2 regions of the Nitratireductor sp. CH_MIT9313-5 genome follow, and region 2 is predicted to be linked to the other one. Evidence: riboswitches for the same ligand, from Rfam matches in the RefSeq annotation. Region 2 holds a riboswitch; the other holds the start of a gene.

Region 1 (9,547 bases), on a different contig from region 2:
AGGATCGGCTGTTTGCCTGGACTGGTGACGGCAACAATGTCCTCCACTCGCTGGTGGAGGCTTCGGCCCGTTTTGGCTTCCGCCTCAACATCGCCACCCCCTCTGGAAGCGAGCCTGACAATCGCTATATAGATTGGGCGCGTGAAAGCGGCGGTCGCGTCGAGTTGATGCATTCTGCCGAGGATGCGGTCAGCGGAGCGGATTGCGTGGTGACGGATACCTGGGTGTCCATGAACCAGGAACACCGCGCCCGCGGACATAATGTCTTCATGCCCTATCAGGTGAATGAGGCGCTCATGGCCAAGGCGGCCGATGACGCACTCTTCATGCACTGCCTGCCTGCACATCGTGGGGAGGAAGTGACCGATGAGGTGATTGACGGCCCGCATTCGGTGGTGTTCGACGAGGCGGAAAACCGGCTGCATGCGCAAAAGGCGGTTCTGGCATGGTGCCTGCAGGCGGGCTGAGCCCCAGGCATGAGCCCGACCGTCTCGCGCATTGAGTTAAAGACAAAAGGCTTGCGACCGTGAACCAGAACGACCTCAAGCTCGGGCAATTCGGATTTGCCGGAGACGACCATGTGGTGCCATTCGATGTCGAGACGCTGGATGTGCGCGGCCGCGCCGTGCAGATCGGGCCGATGCTCGACCAGATCCTGTCGCGCCATGAATATCCCGAGCCCGTTGGACGTCTTCTTGCCGAAGTAATCGTGCTGACGGTTCTGCTGGGTAGCTCGCTCAAGTTTTCCGGCAAGTTCATCGTCCAAACCCGCACCGATGGCCCGGTGGACATGCTCGTCGCCGATTATACGACACCGGGCTCCGTCCGCGCCTATGCCCGCTTCGACGAAGAGCGGCTGAAAGAAGCTGAAGAAAAGGGTGAGACAACACCAGAGCGGCTTCTGGGCGTCGGCATCCTTGCGCTGACCGTGGACCAGGGCGCGCATATGCAGCGCTACCAGGGCATCGTACAGCTTGACGGCTCGGACCTTGAATCCGTTGCACGCACCTATTTCCGCCAGTCGGAACAGATCCCGACCGAGGTGAAGATGGGCGTCGCGCGTATTGTCATGCCCGGTGAAGGCGGGCAGCAGCACTGGCGTGCGGGCGGGCTTCTCCTGCAATTCACGCCAACTTCTCCCGAACGGAGCCGCATGAGCGACATTTCCGGCGGCGACGGGGATGAAGAAAATACCGGCGACGGACAGCCCGACGACAATGCCTGGCAGGAAGCGCTTGCTCTTGCCGGTACCATCGAACCCGGCGAGCTTGTCGATCCCAGTGTTGGTGTGGAGCGTCTGCTTTACCGTCTGTTCCACGAACAGGGCGTGCGTGCCTATGACGGCACGGATGTGATTGATGACTGCTCCTGTTCGCGGGAGAAAATCCGCGGCATTCTCGACGGGTTTACGGCCGAAGAGATCGAGCAGAGCACGGAGGATGGCGAGATCCACGTCAATTGCGAATTCTGCTCCAAGTCCTACAGCTTCGATGCGAAGGACTTTGACGAGTAGCGCTTAGTTCAGCTGCGCCTCGCTGCCGGGAATATCGAGCGAGAAGGCAGGAATGTCGACTTCGAAGAAGTCCCCGCCTGCCTCCCGCATCGTATAGCGTCCGACCATGATGCCGGAATCCGCGTTTAGCGGGCAGCCTGAGGTATATTCGTAGGATTCGCCGGGTTTCAACACCGGCTTTTCACCGACAACGCCCTCACCTTCCACTTCCTGTACACGCCCCAGCCCGTCCGTGATGTGCCAGTAGCGGGCAAGGAGTTGCACCGTCGTCTCGCCGTGGTTGATTATGCAGATATGGTAGGCCCAGACGAAACGTCCCTCATCCGGGTCGGATTGCTCTGGGAGAAAGAAGGGGCGCACGCGCACCTCTATCTCTCGCGTGGTGGCTTTATACATAGGCCGCACTCTTCAGATCGGCTTCAGGCGGGCAGACCGGCCGCTTCACGCAAGGTGACGCCTTTGTGACCCTTCGTCCTCAGCCAATCGGTTATAGATCGAGAATGTTCCAAATCTTCAGGCATCACAGATGATCGACGGCATCGCCAGACGCGGACTGGACCCTTTGCTGCAGGCTGCGGCAGGCACGATTGCACGCTCGCGCGTTTCTGCCAATGCCATCACCTGGAGCGCCTTTGTCATCGGCATGGGCGCTGCCGTCGCAATCTATTACGGCCAGTTTATCACAGCTTTGCTGCTCATTCTTCTAAGCCGATTGGGCGATGGGCTGGATGGGGCGGTGGCGCGCATCAATGGCAAGACGGACCTCGGCGGCTATCTCGATATCGTTCTGGACTTCGTCTTCTACGGCGCGATCCCACTCGCCTTCATCCTGCACAACCCGGCATCCAATGCCGTTCCGGGTGCGGTGCTGCTCTTTGCCTTTTACGGGAATGGCGCGAGTTTTCTCGCCTACTCCATCATGGCGGAGAAGCGGAAGATGAGTGGTGAGGCGCGTGGTGAGAAAAGCTTCTTCTTCACCACAGGGCTGGCAGAAGCCGGCGAAACGCTGATCGCCTTCAGCCTTGCCTGTCTCATGCCGCAATGGTTTGCGGCCATCGCCTATGTCTTTGCGGCGATGACCATCTACACCACGGTATCGCGCATCATCCTTGCCATGCGCGAACTGCGCTAGGATCAAGCCGCGTTCAGCGCCTGCGTGATGTCGCGGATCAGGTCGTCGCTGTCTTCCAGCCCCATGGAAAGTCTCAGCGTGCCTGCGCCGATACCGGCCTCGGCCTGGGCTTCGGTGGACAGGTTCTTGTGCGTGGTCGTGGCGGGATGAGTGACCAGGCTCTTCGCATCACCAAGATTGTTGGAAATCGCGATGATCGACAGAGCATTCTCGAAGGCGAATGCAGCTTCCTTGCCACCCTTCAGATCGAAGCAGACAAGAGTGGAGCCGCCTTTCATCTGTCGCGCAATGATATCGGCCTGCGGGTGGTCCTTACGGCCCGGATAGACCACGCGCGAAACCTTCTCATGCTCTGCGAGAAAATCGGCAACCTTGCCGGCGGTCTCCGTCTGTTGCCGCACACGCAGCGGCAGCGTCTCGAGACCCTTGAGCAGCGTCCAGGCGTTGAAGGGCGAGAGGCTGGGGCCGGTATGACGGAAATAGTCATGCAGGTTCTCGTCGATCCATTCCTTGTCGGACAGCACGATGCCGCCCAGACAGCGCCCCTGCCCGTCAATATGCTTGGTAGCGGAATAGACGACGACATGCGCACCAAGTTCAAGCGGCTTCTGTTGGAGCGGTGTGGCGAAGACATTGTCGACCACCAGACGCGCGCCGGCGCTCTCGGCCAGCTTGGCGATGGCTGCAATGTCGCAAACTTCAAGCGTCGGGTTTGTCGGGCTTTCCAGGAAGAAGAGCTTCGTGTTGGGACGAACGGCCTCTTCCCAGGCCTTCATGTCCTTGCCGTCTACCAGTGTGATCTCAATGCCGTAACGCGGCATCAGCGTCTCCACCACCCAACGGCAGGAGCCGAACAGTGCACGGGCGGAAACGACATGATCACCGGCCTTGAGCGAACACAGAAGCGCTGCCGAAACGGCCGCCATTCCGGAGGCCATTGAGCGGGCATCTTCCGCGCCTTCCAGCGCGCACATACGCTTTTCGAACATGTCCACAGTGGGATTGGCGTAGCGCGAGTAGATGAAGCCCGGCTCTTCTCCCTTGAAGCGTGCCTCGGCGGCTTCCGCGCTTTCATAGATGAAGCCCTGCGTCAGATAGAGTGCTTCCGACGTCTCGCCGAACTGCGAGCGCTGCGTGCCACCATGAACCAGTGCGGTCTGCGGCTTCCATTCATTGGAGAAATCGTTCGTCATCTTTTCTGCCCATACAAAAACCGGCTGCGAAGGCGCACGCCGGTTTGAAAGTCATCGGGCGCGGCCTTTTAGCGACTTCTTTTACGTGGCTGCAAGCCGACCGGCCAAATCACCACGGGATAAGGTGTCTTTAGAGGCCCCAGCGTCTTGCGTCAATCGCCCGTCTCGGTAAACGTCTCCGGTCAGTATTGACCCGAGGGGACCTGGCTTGAGCGTTACCGGCATCCTGCCCGACCGAGAGATTTCCGGCTTGTTTGATGCGGGCCGTCTGGCATCCGCCCGGCCTCTCGATCCCGACCAGATCCAGCCTGCAAGCCTCGATCTGCGGCTGGGCGAAACCGCCTACCGGGTGCGCGCGAGCTTCCTGCCAGGGCCCGGATCGCTAGTTTCCGAAAAGCTTGATCGGCTGACGCTCCACGAATTCTCGCTGGCTGAAGGAGCGGTACTGGAAACGGGCTGCGTCTATATCGTTCCGTTGATGGAGACGCTGGCGCTGCCGGCCGATGTTTCGGCGTCAGCCAATCCGAAAAGCTCCACGGGGCGCCTCGACATTTTCACGCGCGTTCTCACGGACAATGGCGTCGAATTCGACAAGATCGCGGCGGGCTATAATGGTCCGCTTTATCTTGAGGTCAGCCCGCGCACCTTTCCCATTCTTGCGCGCGCAGGCTCCCGCCTTTCCCAGATCCGCTTCCGGCGCGGCCATTCGCTGCTGGACGAGACCGCGCTTTCGGTTCTTCACGAAGCGCAGACGCTTGTGGCCTCCGACGAGCCGAACATTTCCAATGGCGGCATCGCGCTTTCGATCGATCTTGCCGGTGGCGAAAACGGCCTCGTCGGCTACCGTGCAAAGCATCATACGGGCTTGGTCGATGTGGACCGCAAGGGTGCCTTCAAGGTCTCGGATTTCTGGGAGCCGCTTTACAATCACGGCGCGGCGGAACTGGTGCTGGATCCGGACGAGTTCTACATCCTCGTCTCCCGCGAAGCGGTGCATGTGCCACCGGCCTATGCCGCCGAGATGACGCCTTTCGACCCGCTGGTGGGCGAATTCCGTGTGCATTATGCCGGTTTCTTCGATCCCGGCTTCGGGCATACCGCAGCCGGTGGAACAGGCAGCCGCGCGGTTCTGGAAGTGCGCAGCCACGAAGTGCCGTTCATTCTCGATCACGGACAGATTGTCGGTCGCCTCGTCTACGAGAAGATGGCGGCCAAGCCGGATGCGCTTTACGGCGCGGACCTCAAATCGAACTATCAGGGTCAGGCGCTGAAGCTCTCCAAGCACTTCACCGCAGGCTAGCTCCGCTCCTCCACGCGCAGCGCCTTCACCTCTTCCCGCAGAGCCCTGATCTCCGTCAGGATCAGCTCCTGCTCATGCTGCAGAGCCGAGCGCTCCGCCGTGGCCGCTGCATCATGCTCCTCCTGCATCGCCGATACGATGATACCGATGAAGAGATTGAGCACCGTGAAGGTGGTGCAGACAATGAAGGGAATGAAGAACAGCCACGCCCAGGGAAAGACCTCCATCACCGGGCGCACGATCCCCATGGACCAGCTCTCCAAAGTCATGATCTGGAACAGCGAATAGCCGGAGCGTCCGATCGTGCCGAACCAATCGGGAAAGGATGGCCCGAACATCTTTGTCGCCATTACCGCAAAGACGTAATAGACCAGCGACAGAAGCAGCATGATCGAACCCATGCCGGGAAGTGCCGCCACGAGCCCGCCGACCACGCGCTTGAGCGAGGGCACCATGCTCACGAGACGAAGCACGCGCAGGATGCGCAGCGCACGCAGGACCGAGAAATTCGCCGTGGCAGGCACAAGCGCAATCCCCACCACGAACAGATCAAAAATACGCCAGGGATCGTTGAAGAAGCGACCGCGGTAGACAAAAATTTTTGCGGCTAGTTCGGCGACGAAGATGGCGAGAATGACCTTGTCGATCACCATCAGGAGCGGCCCGAACGCTTCCATGGCCCGCTGCGATGTTTCAAGCCCGAGCGTGATCGCATTCACGATGATCAGCGCGGTGATTGCGGTTTCGAACTTGCGGGATTCCAGAAGTGTCTTCAGCGATTGCACTTGAACAGGGCCCTTCGTCTTGATGTCGAGCGCACAGTTGATGTCTCATGCGCGCTTCGTCAAGAAGCAGCCGCGGCCAAATGAATTGCCGCTTGACAGAAAGCCCACCTCTACGACAAATCATGAGCCTTCAGGCGGGTGTAGCTCAATGGTAGAGCAGCAGCTTCCCAAGCTGACGACGAGGGTTCGATTCCCTTCACCCGCTCCAAATTCCTGAATATTTGAAGGACTTTCGTCCGGGCCTTGCCTAGCGGCACCTTTACCTGAAGGCCATCTCATTATACACGGCCCGCAGGTTTAACAGCCCCGGTCGCAGCCTACCCGGTCAAAACAAGGACTATAGGATCAATGTCGTGCATTCTGCACGTTGGCTGATCGGTGGCCTCATATGAAGGCACCAGAACTTGTCAAAAGACGACATCTATACCGGCCTCACGCAGTTGGGGCAGAAAACTGACATCCCCGACGATCCGGAAAAAGCCATTCTCGAGCGAGTCCCCAACCCGCAAGCGAACGTTCGCTATGCGGTTAGGTTCACGGCCCCGGAATTCACCTCGCTTTGCCCAATGACCGGCCAGCCGGATTTCGCTCATCTGGTCATCGACTATGTGCCCGGGGCGTGGCTTGTGGAAAGCAAGTCGCTCAAGCTTTACCTGACCTCGTTCCGCAATCATGGCGCGTTCCATGAGGACTGCACCGTCTCCATCGGCACGCGCTTGGCAGCACTTCTGGAGCCCGAATGGCTGCGCATCGGTGGCTACTGGTACCCACGCGGTGGAATCCCCATCGACGTATTTTACCAGACGGGGCCGGAACCGACCGATGTGTGGATCCCCGACCAGAACGTACCTACCTACCGTGGAAGAGGGTGAAGGACATGACCACTCCCAAACTCCTGCGCGTTGAAGGCTTCATCTACCTGGCACTCTTCGCGGCCTGCATCCCCCTGGCGAACTGGCTGATTGGAAATGTTGGCACTTTCTGTGTGCCGAAAGGACCCTGCCTTGTACCAGTGTGGCCCGGCATCTCCGCTCCGAGCGGTGTTCTGGCAATCGGTGCGGCGCTTGTACTGCGTGATCTCGTTCAGCGCCGCCTAGGTGTGAGCTGGGCAATGGTGGCGATAGCTGCAGGCGGCGTCCTGTCTGCGCTGGTCGCGCCCCCAGCACTCGTGGCTGCGTCAGTCGCTGCCTTCGTGTTCTCCGAAGCCGCTGATCTGGCGGTATTCACACCTCTCCAGCGCAAGGGACTTGTACTTGCAGTGGTGGCAAGCAGCATCGTCGGGATAATCGTGGACAGCGCCCTCTTCCTCTTCCTTGCTTTCGGGAGCCTCGACCTAGTCGCAGGTCAAGTTATCGGCAAGAGCTGGTCTGTCGTGGCCGCGCTTCCGCTGATCCACTTGCTCCGGCTGCGAGACCAGCGTCTTAATGTCTCCGCAGCTTGAAACAAATTTTCGACGCTCCCCCTGATGCGGGGGAGCGTCGGCAGTCCATCCAAGCTAAAACAACGGCGACTTCACCGCCTTGCATCAGTGGTGTTGTTGCGCCACAAACTAAAGTGAGCAGTCGAGCGGAAAGCGGCCGATACGCCAACGGTGAACTGGCTCTTGGAGCCGCGTTCGTTTAGAAAGCCGGAATCGGCTGCCGGGCCAACAGGCGGGCATATTCGTCGAAGAGGCTCGTCTTTACCCCTTCGCTCACATCCCTTCTGCTTCGTGGCGCTGGTAACGCCTTGCAAGTCCATTCACTGCGCCTCGTAGAGAACCTCCACGACGGGGCATTTCGGAACGTCCCCCTTGGAACATTCGGCCGCCATGGATTCGAGTGCGGTTTCCAGCCTCTGGAGTCGCATTATTTTCCGCCTGATATTTGCCAGGTGTTCCAATGTCATCTCATGGACCTGTGCGCAGGAGACGCTTTGCGCATCGACCATTCTCAAAAGTGCGCGGATTTCTTCCTGACTGAAGCCCAGTTCGCGGCTGCGTCTAATGAAGCTCAAGCGTTTCAGGTCTTCCAGGCCGTATTCGCGCGTTCCACCGGCCGTGCGCTCCGGGCTCTTCATCAAGCCAATCCGTTCATAATAGCGGATGGTCTCTACCTTCACGCCTGTCTCGCTGGCCAGCGTGCCGATCCTCATTGATCGCGTCCTTGTGATGGGCATGGCTTCGTCACCCTCTTGAATCTGTAGTTACTACAGGTGCCACATAGAATGACAGGAACCGCGAGGCCTTGCCAGATGACGACTATTCGAACGCACATATCCAAACCCGATGCCAAGGATGCCAGCGCTGGAGGCGCTGCTTTTCTGGGTGCCCTCGGGGCCATCGGTGCTTCAACCTGCTGCGTATTGCCGCTGGTGCTGTTCGGCCTGGGCGTATCAGGAGCGTGGGTGGGCAACCTCACTGCATTGGAGCCCTACCGTCCGGTCTTTCTCATCATCGCCGTAGCGGCATTGAGCTGGGGGTTTTGGAAGGTTTATCGGCAGCCTGCTTGCAGCACTGATGATGGGTGCGCGACCGACCGGTCACAACGCCTTGTGCGCGTTGTTCTGTGGGTTTCCTCGGCTCTCGTCCTGATAGCTCTTTTCTGGAACTGGATCGCCCCTGTCGTGGCTCCGGTTCTGCTTGGACTTTGAAAGGAAGAACCATGCACAAGTCCCTCATCACGGTCGCCGCTATTTTTGCAACGCTGCCAGCTTTTGCAGCGGAGCGGCTGGCAGAATTTTCCGTGCCCGGCATGAATTGCGCCAGTTGCCCGTTCATAGTCGAAGCGGCCATGGGCAAGGTGGACGGGGTTCTGGAAGTCACGACCGACATTGAGGCCCGCACGGCATCCGTGCGCTTTGACGACGCTCTCACGACTGCCGCGATTATCGCCAAAGCATCGGCAGATGCAGGCTATGCAGCAACGCTGAGCGAAGAAGAAGCACGCTAGACTGCCGGATCGCCCTCCCGGAACGCTCCACGAACGCTCGCGTTCAGCCCCAGACAGTCATTTCCCAGATGAGGCAGACGATGAAGGATCTCGTTGTGATTGGCGCTGGCATGGCCGGCAATGCGGCCGCCCGCAAATGCGCAGCCGCAGGTTGGGATGTCGCGATCATTGACGAACTTCCCTATGGCGGCACCTGTGCCCTGCGCGGCTGCGACCCAAAGAAGATGCTCCGCCGCGCAGCCGAAATAATGGATGCAGCCCAGCTCATGCAGGGCAAGGGAATAGACCAGCAAGGCCTGAAGGTGAATTGGGCCGACCTGATGGCGCACAAGCGCTCTTTCACCGATGACGTGCCAGCCAAGATGGAGGCAGGGCTGCAGAGCGCTGGAGTCGAAACCTTCCACGGTCATGTCCGCTTCATCAGCCCTCACAAGGTGGAGCTCGAAAGCGGCCAGACACTGGAAGCCAAGCACTTCCTAATTGCGACGGGTGCCAAGCCCAGACCCTTGCCAGTGCCGGGTGAGGAGTTCTTGACCGATAGCACCGCTTTCCTCGAACTGGAAAAGCTACCCAAACGGATTCTTTTCGTTGGGGGCGGCTATATCTCCTTCGAGTTCGCACATATTGCTGCAAGGGCCGGTGAGACCACCACCATCATCAGCCGTGGCGAAAAGGTGTTGAAGCAATTCGACCC
Region 2 (9,547 bases):
GCTATCGCCGCGCCCTTTGCGTTCGCTCCCACGTCCATCGCGGAACACCGGAGAAGCCTGGACTGGTGCTCGGACTTGACCGCGGCGGCTCGTGCCTTGGCCTCGCATTTCGCGTGCCGGGAGACTTGCGTGAGGAGGTCGTGACCTATCTTCGTTCACGCGAACTGGTGACAAATGTCTATCTTGAGCGTCAGTTGCCGGTACGGCTGGCAGATGGACGGCAGGTCGAAGCCTTGACCTATGTTGTTGACCGGAGCCACGCGCAATATGCTGGCCGGATGGACATGGCACATGCAGCCGAGACGGTCGCCGCATCACACGGGCAATCCGGACCCAACAACGAATATGTGCTCAACACGGTTGAACATCTCGAGGCGTTGGGAATACAGGATCACTGGCTGAAGGGCGTAGCGAAGCTTTTGCCCAGACACCCCGTCTAGACTCGCTCCAGCCCACGCAGTTCCGCCAGGCGTGCTGCAGCGGTTGGTGGCATTGGTGGCGGATTTTCGCTATGGGCTGCATCAAGCAAGAGCTCGTCGCAGGCCGTTTCTGTTTCACGCACAAGGCGGTCCTGGAACTCGGCACGGGAGAGGCCCGGCGGGATCGGTGGCAGAAACCGTGCCCTGATCGTTCCGGGATAGCGCAGGAAGCGGCGGCGTGGCCAATAGAGGCCCGCGACATGGGCAATGGGCACCACCGGTACGTCAAGCTGACAGTAGAGCTCCACGATCCCGTATTTGTAGGCGGGCTCTGCACCGGGAGGGCGGCGGGTGCCTTCGGGATAGATGATGAGCTGACGGCGCTCCTGCATGCGCTCACGCGCTTTCGCAACGGCCTGGCGCAGTGCCTTCGACCTGCTTCCGCGGTTGATCGGGATCATGCGCATCTTGGCAACATACCAGCCGAACAGCGGTATCCACATCAATTCGCGCTTCAGAATATAGAGTGCGTCGGGGATCACGGGAAGAAAGGCAAAAGTATCCCAGAAGGACTGGTGCTTTGGTGCCAGAATGCACGGCCCTTCGGGCAGATGTTCCAGCCCCTGAATATCAACCTTTGTTCCGACGATAATGCGGTGAAGCCACATGCTCGTGCGCGCCCAGGTTTTTGGTGCAAACCAGGCCATGCGGCGAGGCACCACGAAATAGATGGGCGTGAAAATGATCATCAGGACGATCAGATTGACATAAAACGCGATGTTGTATGCCAGGGAGCGAAGCTGCAGCATATCGGCTATCCATTCGGTCGGGCTGAGATACCCTTCTGCCGACGTGGTTAGCTCAACTTTCCCGAGGCGGAAAGCCCCGCAGCATCACTGCCACTACTGAGCGGAGACGTTCGCGCGCACCATCTCGTATGGTTCAACCGCATTGGTGACGGGAAGCATACCGCGTGCAAGGGCAGCGACATATTTGGAATATTCCGTCGCGAGCACGCGAAGCGCATCGGGTTTGGAAAACCAGACATTGCTGCGAAGAGGTGTATTGACCACCGGGTAGGGCTGGAGGTCAGCCTTGGGCAGGATGCGGCGCATTTCCAGAAGGCTGCGCGGCATATGGTAGTTGTTCGTTACCACGATAATGCTGCCATAGGTGTTGGCGGCTGCCCATTTGGCGCTTTCTTCCGCATTGCCGATCGTGTTGAGGGCTGCGCGATCGATATCGACGCAGCAATCGAACAGCCTCTCCTCACCGCCAGTGGCAAGGCGAAGATCTTCCATCCGCGCCTTTGGGTTGACGCCACTGATGAGCAGGCGCTTGCCCTTGCCCGCCTTGAGGAGGTCAACCCCGGTATCAAGGCGCGATTGGCCGCCTGTCAGCACCACAATGCCATCTGCGGCCGCGAACTCGGCGGGTGTCTCAAGCGAAGCGATGTGGGCGGCGAAAACGGCAAAGCCACCGACGAAAGCGGCCGAAAGGAAGAGGCTACCACGCAAGAGCCACCGCGACGTCAGGGCAAAGCGCGACGTCTTCCGGTCGGGTATATGCGTCGAATCGGTGTGTGCCATACTCGTCATATAGAAAGCGTTATCTCACAATTTAGGCAAGTAGAGGACGCCCTCGTATCGGGTATGCAAAAAGAATAACGCGCTGAATCAATGCGTGAGCCCGCCCTGAAGGTCAGGTCTCGATGCGCTTCAGGTAGCTGATGACCGTGAAATGGGAGGTTGCAGCGGTCAGGATGGCGATCACGCAGACGATCAGACCGACCCCCATATAGCCGGACATACCGATGGCGAAGTTGCCGAACAGTGCCGATGCCTGATCCGCTTCCGGCGTGGCAACATTGCGCGCAGACCACCAGGAAAACAGCACGAAGACAATGATCGCCGCCAGGCCACCAGCTGCAGCACCGCGCATGCCGGCAAGCAGGAAGTGGCGGCGGAATTGCCGCGCGATATAGGGTGCTTCGGCACCGACGAAGTGGAGCACCTCGATCACGTGGCCATTGCCCGACATCGCACCGCGGGTGGCGAAGATAACGGTCAATGCTGTGGCGACAAGCATGAGGCTCAGGACCGAGAGGCCGATGGTCACCGTGGTTCGCGCCATCGCGACCAGCCGGTCGACCCAAGTGCGGTGGTCATCCAGGTTGGCTGAGGGCACCTCCTGCGACAATCGCGCCCGCATACTCTCGAAATCCGGCTTCTCGCGCGGGTCGATGGTGACGATGACAAGGCGGGGGACCGGCAGTTCCTCCATATCCAGGCCTGTGCCCAGCCAAGGCTCCAGGAGCCGGGCCGTGGCTTCATTGTCCACGATGGTTGCCTGCAGAACACCGCTAAATTCTCCGGCGATTTCGCGTGCCTTCTGCAGTGCCGCGTCAATATCTAGGTTCTCGTCCGGCTTGATCTGGATGGTCGCCTCGCGCGCGATCTGCGTCTGCCAGGTGGCAGCGGTGTCGCGCACCAGCGTTACCGCCCCGAGCGTCAGGCAGGAGAGGAAGGTCATGATCGCGATGACCAGCACCATGGCGCGGCCGGCAACATTGTCCGGCGGTACGATGGGCGTGCGCCGTCGTGTCGCCTTGGCAAAGGGTCGGCGCAGAGCCGATGTGGCTGTTTCAGCAAGTTGGCGCCATCCAGCTTTGGGTGCCGACCTTCCGGGTTTCGGCTTGGGACTGGATTGTGGGCGTGCGGCGTGTTGATTCACGAGCGCCTCCGAGGTGAAGGCCGCCGGACGAGGCTATTCATAGACATCAAGCCTCCCGCCTGACAGGACAAGCCTTCGGGCGTCCACCTGATCCATAAGCCCGATATCGTGGGTGGCAATGACGACCGCCGTACCCATTCGGTTCAGCTCGATAAGCAGGCGCAGAAGACGCCGGGCAAGCTGAGGGTCCACATTGCCGGTGGGTTCGTCGGCAAGAAGGATGCGCGGCTGCTCGATCAGCGCGCGGGCGATTGCGGCGCGCTGTTTTTCGCCGCCGGACAATACGGGCGGAAGCACATGCATCCGGTCGCCGAGACCCACCCATTTCAAGAGGTCGGTAACGTCGTTTCGGTAGCTTGCCTCTTCACGGCCACGCACACGCAGCGGCAGCGCGACGTTCTCATAGGTCGTGAGGTGGTCGAGCAGGCGGAAATCCTGGAAGACAACGCCGATGCGGCGCCGGATATGAGGCAGTTCCTCACGGGTAATGCGCGCGCGGTCCTTGCCGAAGATCGTGATAAGCCCGCGGGTCGGCTTCAGCGACATGAAAAGCAGGCGCAGGAGGGTGGTCTTGCCCGTCCCCGAAGGACCGCTCAGGAACTGGAAGGAGCGTTCGGGAATGTTGAGCGAAATGTCGCGCAACACTTCCGGACCCATACCGTATCTCAGACCGACATTTTCTAAGCGGATCACGTGGCACGACCTGCTGGTTGGAGTGATGAAGCGGCGAAGGCCTTCTGCCAGGCTTCATCCGACCTTCAGATGAACATGGTTAATTCGTCGTTAAGATTTGCGTGCTTCGGGCAAATGTTAACCATTGGGGTCTATACGCTGGAGACTGACAGAAAAAGGACCCTTGGCACAAAAATGGGTGCAATGGCGCGTTTCAGTTCCACAGGTTTGGTTGCGGGCAGTCACTTCGGGGCAGAAGGCCGAGCCTCCCTCGCAGGTGGTGGCGATATCGTCGATGCCGAATACGAAACTGTGAGCCACCCTTTTGGTCCCGTGGCGGGATTGGGCACCAACCCGGACAAAAGCGCATCCGCAATCGGCACCGGCTTTGCCAGTCTGGCTGGTGGGCAAGTGCCAAGCGGGGATCACGCGGGTCGCGGAGGCATGGCCTTTTGGGTGGCGGGTGCGCTCATTGCGTTCTGTGCATTCTGGATGGCGGGCGGGCATCAATTGCCCTCATTTCTTGGCTCCCTGCTGCAGGGGGAAGCTGCACCCCTGCGGTTGGAAAGCACTTCCAGCCGCGTTCTTCCGGCAGGTGACGGCCAGCGTTCGGTGGTGTTGGTGGAAGGGATGGTCGAGAATGACGGTCACGATGTGGCCGCAGTTCCCGGGCTTGTGATCACGCTGGCCTCCAGTGACGGACACAAGATGCACCATTATCTGGGGACAAATGAAGACCAGCTGGAGCCGGGCGGACGCATTGCCTTCTCCGGTCGGCTGGTGGCCCCTAAAGAGGGGGTCCAGTCCGTTTCAGTTTCTTTTCAGGAGTTCGCCCGCTGATGCATCAGGTGCGTGGCAAGGAAATCGAGGTACTCTTTTCGGCGTCGACGATCGCGCGCCGCAATCTGGAACTTGCGAAAGAAATCGCAAAGCGCGACTACAAGGATCTCCTGGTCATTTCGGTGTTGAAAGGCTCCTTCATCTTCGCGGCCGATCTCATTCGCGCGATGAATGATGTGGGCATCTCGCCGGAAGTCGAGTTCATCATGATCTCTTCCTATGGTGCAGGTAAAACCGCCGGTGAGATCAAGGTCCTGCGGGATATCGACAATGATGTGCGCGGGCGCGACATTCTGCTCATCGACGACATCCTCGAATCAGGAAATACGTTGAAATACACGCGCGAACTCATGCTTTCGCGTGGGGCAAACAAGGTGGACATCGCCGTTCTTCTCGACAAGAGGTCGCGTCGAAAGGCAACGCTGGACGCGGATTTTGTCGGGTTCGAGTGCCCAGACTACTTTGTCGTCGGATACGGAATGGATGTAGCACATGCATTCCGTGAACTGCCCTTCGTTGGTGTGATCAAGGGCGAAGACTGAACCTTTCGTATCCGCTTGCGTTCAGTGAACCGTAACGATTTGCGGCGAGATTGACGCCATGGCTAGACTTCTCATTGTTGAAGACGACGTTTCCGTCAGAACCTTCACCGCTCGTGCCCTTGCGGCTGCCGGTCACACGGTAGAGACCGCCGAGGACGGCATGGACGGGCTCGACAAGATCAAGGCTGCGGAAGGCAGTTTTGATCTGGTGCTTTCCGACATCCGCATGCCGGCCATGGACGGCATCGAGATGGCGCGTGAAGCGGCAAGCACCTTTCCTGACCTGCGGCTTTTGCTCATGACCGGCTTTGCCGATCAGCGCGAACGCGCGGCAGAACTCGATGGCACCGCCAAGGGCGTCGTCAACAAGCCCTTCACGCTCGCGGAAATCCGCGACCGCGTCGGCGAGGCGCTCGCAGCCTAGTCCTTCTTCGGATGTGCAACGACGTGGCGGCCGAAATCCGGCACGTCGATATCCTGACCCGCCTCGATGATCGAGCGGCGAATGGCGCGCGTGCGGGTGAACAGGTCGAACAGCTTGTCGCCGTCGCCCCAACGGATCGCGCGCTGCAGTGCGGAAAGATCTTCCGAGAACCGTCCCAGCATTTCGAGGATCGCATCCCGATTGTGCAGGCACACATCCCGCCACATGGTGGGATCGGACGCGGCAAGGCGGGTAAAGTCACGAAAGCCGGAAGCGGAATATTTGATGACTTCCGATTTCGTCACCGTCTCCAGATCATCGGCCGTACCAACGATGTTGTAGGCAATGATGTGGGGCAGGTGAGACACGATAGCGAGCACCATGTCGTGATGCTCCGGGTCCATCACCTCCACGGTTGAACCGCACCGTTCCCAAAAACGGGTCAGGTTTGACACCGCTTCCTGGTCGGTCCCGGTGGGTGGAGTCAGAATGCACCAGCGTCCTTCAAAAAGTTCCGCAAAGCCTGCATCGGGGCCTGAATGCTCGGTGCCGGCGATCGGGTGGCCGGGAATGAAATGGACATGGTTGGGCAGTTCGGGCTGCATCTGGGAGATGACGGAGCCCTTGGTGGAGCCGACGTCTGTAACGATTGCGCCGGGCTTTAGTGTTCCCGCAATCGCCTTGGCGACGGTGCCGGATGCGCCGACGGGAACGCTGACGACGACAAGATCGGCACCTTCAACCGCCTGGGCGGCATCCTGAAAATAGGCATCACCCAGTTCGAGCGCTTCGGCGCGTTTCAGCGTCTCGGCGCTCCGGGTCGAGACGATGATCTCGGCCGCCAGATTTTCACGGCGAATGACTCGTGCGAGCGATGAACCGATCAGGCCAATGCCGATCAGCGCAACCTTCTCAAACATAGGTTCTGTCATGGCCTCAGCCATTCATGAACTCCGTAAGGGCGGCGACGACGCCGCGATTTGCTTCTTCGGTCCCGACACTCATGCGCAAGGCGTTGGGGAAGCCGTAGGCGGTGACGCGACGCAGGACGAAGCCACGCGAGACGAGATGCTCGTCGGCCTCTGCCGCGCCCTTGCCTTTTGCATCGGGGAAGTGAATCAGCAGGAAATTGCCGACGCTGGGGGTCACTCTCAAGCCGATCCGCTCAAATTCCTTCGTCAGCCAGTTCAACCACTCGTCGTTGAACGCCACCGCCTTTGCCAGATGTTCGCGGTCGCGGATGGCCGCAGCACCTGCCGCGATCGCCATTGCGTTTACGTTGAACGGGCCACGCACGCGATTGATCGCGTCCACCACATGTGCCGGACCGTACATCCAGCCGATGCGCAGGGCGGCAAGCCCGTAGATCTTGGAGAAGGTCCGCGTCATGACGACGTTCTGGCAGGAGGAGACGAGCTCCACGCCTGCCTCATAGTCGTTGCGGTGCACATATTCCGCATAGGCTGCGTCGATCACCAGCAGAACATGGGGCGGCAGTCCGGCCTGCAAGCGGCGGACCTCGTCCACCGGGAGGTAGGTTCCGGTCGGATTGTTCGGGTTGGCGAGGAAGACGATCTTGGTGCGCTCGGTGACCGCGGCAAGGATTGCATCAACATCGGCGCGCGCATTCTTTTCCTTGACGACGACCGGAGTTGCGCCGTTGGCCAGCGTCTGAATGCGGTAGACGAGGAAGCCGTGCTCAGTGAAAACCGCCTCATCGCCTGCACTCAAATAGACATGAGCGAGCAGTCCCAGGAGTTCGTCCGAACCGTTCGAGCAGAGAATATTGGCAGGGTTCAGCCCGTGGATTTCCGCGATCGCATCACGAAGCGCGTGGGCTGCGCCGTCGGGATAAAGCTCAAGATGGTTCGTAACCGCCTGCATGGCTTCTATGGCCTTGGGCGAAGGGCCAAGCGGTGTCTCGTTGGAAGACAGCTTGTAGACCTTTGCCACGCCTTCGGCCGTTTCGCGGCCGGGCACATAGGCAGAAATTTCCATCACGCCGGGTTTCGGCTGGGGGCGGTCGGAAGAGCTCATCGGAAGTTCCCACGGGTTGAAGCCGCCTCACTTAGCCCATCACCAGCGTTGACGCAAAGGGGCTTGAGGCTTAAAAGCAGCCCGATCTCGTGGTGATTTGGCCGGTCGGCTTGCAGCCACGTTAAACAAGTCGCTAAAAGGCCGTGCAGCGTTCCTGACCGGCTTTGCGATATTTGCATTGGCCGGTTTTTTTGTGCCCGCTGCCGTGAGGCGCATAGGGGCGAAGGAGCGTGGATATGGTGAAATCCCGGGTCGCGAAAGCGCGGGACGAGGCGAACAATCCCTCCAGCAAGGTGGTGCGGTTCGGACCAGACAAGCCGCTGCATCTTGCCGCCGGTATCACGCTGTCGCCGTTCCAAGTCGCCTATCAGACCTATGGCGAACTGAATGCGGACAAGAGCAACGCGATCCTGATCTGCCACGCTCTGACCGGCGACCAGCATGTTGCCAACCAGCATCCGGTTACCGGCAAGCCCGGCTGGTGGGAAGCGCTGGTTGGGCCGGGCAAGGTCATCGATACGGACCGCTTCTTCGTCATCTGCTCGAACGTGATTGGAAGCTGTCTTGGTTCTACCGGACCCGCTTCCCTCAACGAGGAGACCGGACAGGCTTATGGCCTCGGCCTGCCGGTCATCACCATCAAGGACATGGTGCGCGCGCAGGCCATGCTGGTTGAACATCTGGGCATCGAGCGACTGTTCTCCGTCGTCGGGGGGTCGATGGGAGGCATGCAGGTTCTGGAATGGGCGGCAAGCTATCCCGAGCGCGTAAACACTGCGGTGCCCATTGCCACGGGCGCGCGCCACACGGCGCAAAACATCGCCTTCCACGAAGTCGGGCGCCAGGCCGTCATGGCTGACCCGGACTGGCGCGGTGGCGCCTATCTGAAGGATGGACGCCATCCCGGAAAGGGGCTCGCTGTCGCGCGCATGGCCGCGCATATCACCTATCTGTCCGAGCCCGCGCTGCACCGCAAATTCGGCCGCAACCTGCAGGATCGCGACCAACCGACCTTCGGATTTGACGCCGATTTCCAGATCGAAAGCTATCTGCGGCACCAAGGCATCACCTTCGTCGATCGCTTCGATGCCAATTCCTATCTCTATCTGACGCGAGCGATGGACTATTTCGATCTGGCGAGCGAGCATGGTGGGATGCTGTCGAAAGCCTTCAAGGGCACCAGGACCCGCTTTTGCGTGGTCTCCTTCACTAGCGACTGGCTGTTTCCAACCGAAGAGAGCCGCATGGTGGTTCATGCACTCAACGCTGCCGGCGCTTCCGTTTCCTTCGTGGAGATCGAGACCGACCGCGGCCATGATGCCTTCCTTCTCGATGAGCCGGAATTTCATGCGGCGATTGATGGTTTCCTGAAAGCTGCGGCGCGCAATGCGGGGCTGATCTGATGAGTGTAAACAATGCACAGCGCGTGGACCTGCAGGTCATTGCCGATCTGATCGAACCCGGGTCGAAGGTTCTAGATGTCGGGTCGGGCGACGGATCGCTTCTCGAACTGCTGCAGGTGCAGAAGGGGGTGGACGGGCGCGGGGTCGAGCTGTCCCAGCGAGGCGTCAACGAATGCGTGGCGCGTGGGCTTTCTGTCATTCAGGGGGATGCGGACCGCGACCTTCGTTTCTATCCTGACAAGGGCTTCGACTATGTGGTGCTGTCGCAGACGCTGCAGGCCACGCACAATCCCAAGAAGGTGCTGGACGAGCTCTTGCGGATCGGCGACCGCGCCATCGTTTCCTTTCCTAATTTCGGGCATTGGCGCGTGCGGCTCTCGCTACTCATGAAGGGGCGAATGCCGGTGACGAAGGATCTGCCCTATTCCTGGTATGATACGCCGAACATCCATTTCTGCACGATCCGCGATTTCGTGG

The links. A riboswitch is a leader RNA that binds a small molecule or an ion and turns the genes downstream of it on or off. The one in region 2 is predicted to bind S-adenosylmethionine.
Region 1: linked by a shared signal. The riboswitch ahead of WA367_RS05430 (O-succinylhomoserine sulfhydrylase) and the one ahead of metX (homoserine O-acetyltransferase MetX) in region 2 are both predicted to bind S-adenosylmethionine.

Annotation. Positions count from the first base shown of each region.
Region 1 covers NZ_JAYMER010000011.1:284,677-294,223, reverse strand. Annotated here, with positions in the region: gene argF (ornithine carbamoyltransferase) at 1-467, shown strand, start outside; gene WA367_RS05445 (Hsp33 family molecular chaperone) at 527-1,513, shown strand; gene apaG (Co2+/Mg2+ efflux protein ApaG) at 1,517-1,909, opposite strand; gene WA367_RS05435 (CDP-alcohol phosphatidyltransferase family protein) at 2,040-2,645, shown strand; gene WA367_RS05430 (O-succinylhomoserine sulfhydrylase) at 2,648-3,838, opposite strand; SAM riboswitch at 3,887-3,964, opposite strand; gene WA367_RS05425 (2'-deoxycytidine 5'-triphosphate deaminase) at 4,047-5,138, shown strand; gene WA367_RS05420 (ion transporter) at 5,135-5,923, opposite strand; tRNA gene WA367_RS05415 (tRNA-Gly) at 6,058-6,131, shown strand; gene queF (preQ(1) synthase) at 6,328-6,795, shown strand; gene WA367_RS05405 (VUT family protein) at 6,801-7,364, shown strand; gene WA367_RS05400 (MerR family transcriptional regulator) at 7,664-8,056, opposite strand; gene WA367_RS05395 (mercuric transporter MerT family protein) at 8,156-8,554, shown strand; gene WA367_RS05390 (cation transporter) at 8,566-8,853, shown strand; gene WA367_RS05385 (dihydrolipoyl dehydrogenase family protein) at 8,934-9,547, shown strand, end outside.
Region 2 covers NZ_JAYMER010000010.1:498,579-508,125, forward strand. Annotated here, with positions in the region: gene WA367_RS03655 (gamma-glutamylcyclotransferase) at 1-440, shown strand, start outside; gene WA367_RS03660 (lysophospholipid acyltransferase family protein) at 437-1,228, opposite strand; gene WA367_RS03665 (YdcF family protein) at 1,322-2,017, opposite strand; gene WA367_RS03670 (cell division protein FtsX) at 2,121-3,047, opposite strand; gene ftsE (cell division ATP-binding protein FtsE) at 3,186-3,845, opposite strand; gene WA367_RS03680 (hypothetical protein) at 3,846-4,664, shown strand; gene hpt (hypoxanthine phosphoribosyltransferase) at 4,664-5,206, shown strand; gene WA367_RS03690 (response regulator) at 5,265-5,630, shown strand; gene WA367_RS03695 (prephenate/arogenate dehydrogenase family protein) at 5,627-6,562, opposite strand; gene hisC (histidinol-phosphate transaminase) at 6,567-7,667, opposite strand; SAM riboswitch at 7,747-7,824, shown strand; gene metX (homoserine O-acetyltransferase MetX) at 7,904-9,070, shown strand; gene metW (methionine biosynthesis protein MetW) at 9,070-9,547, shown strand, end outside.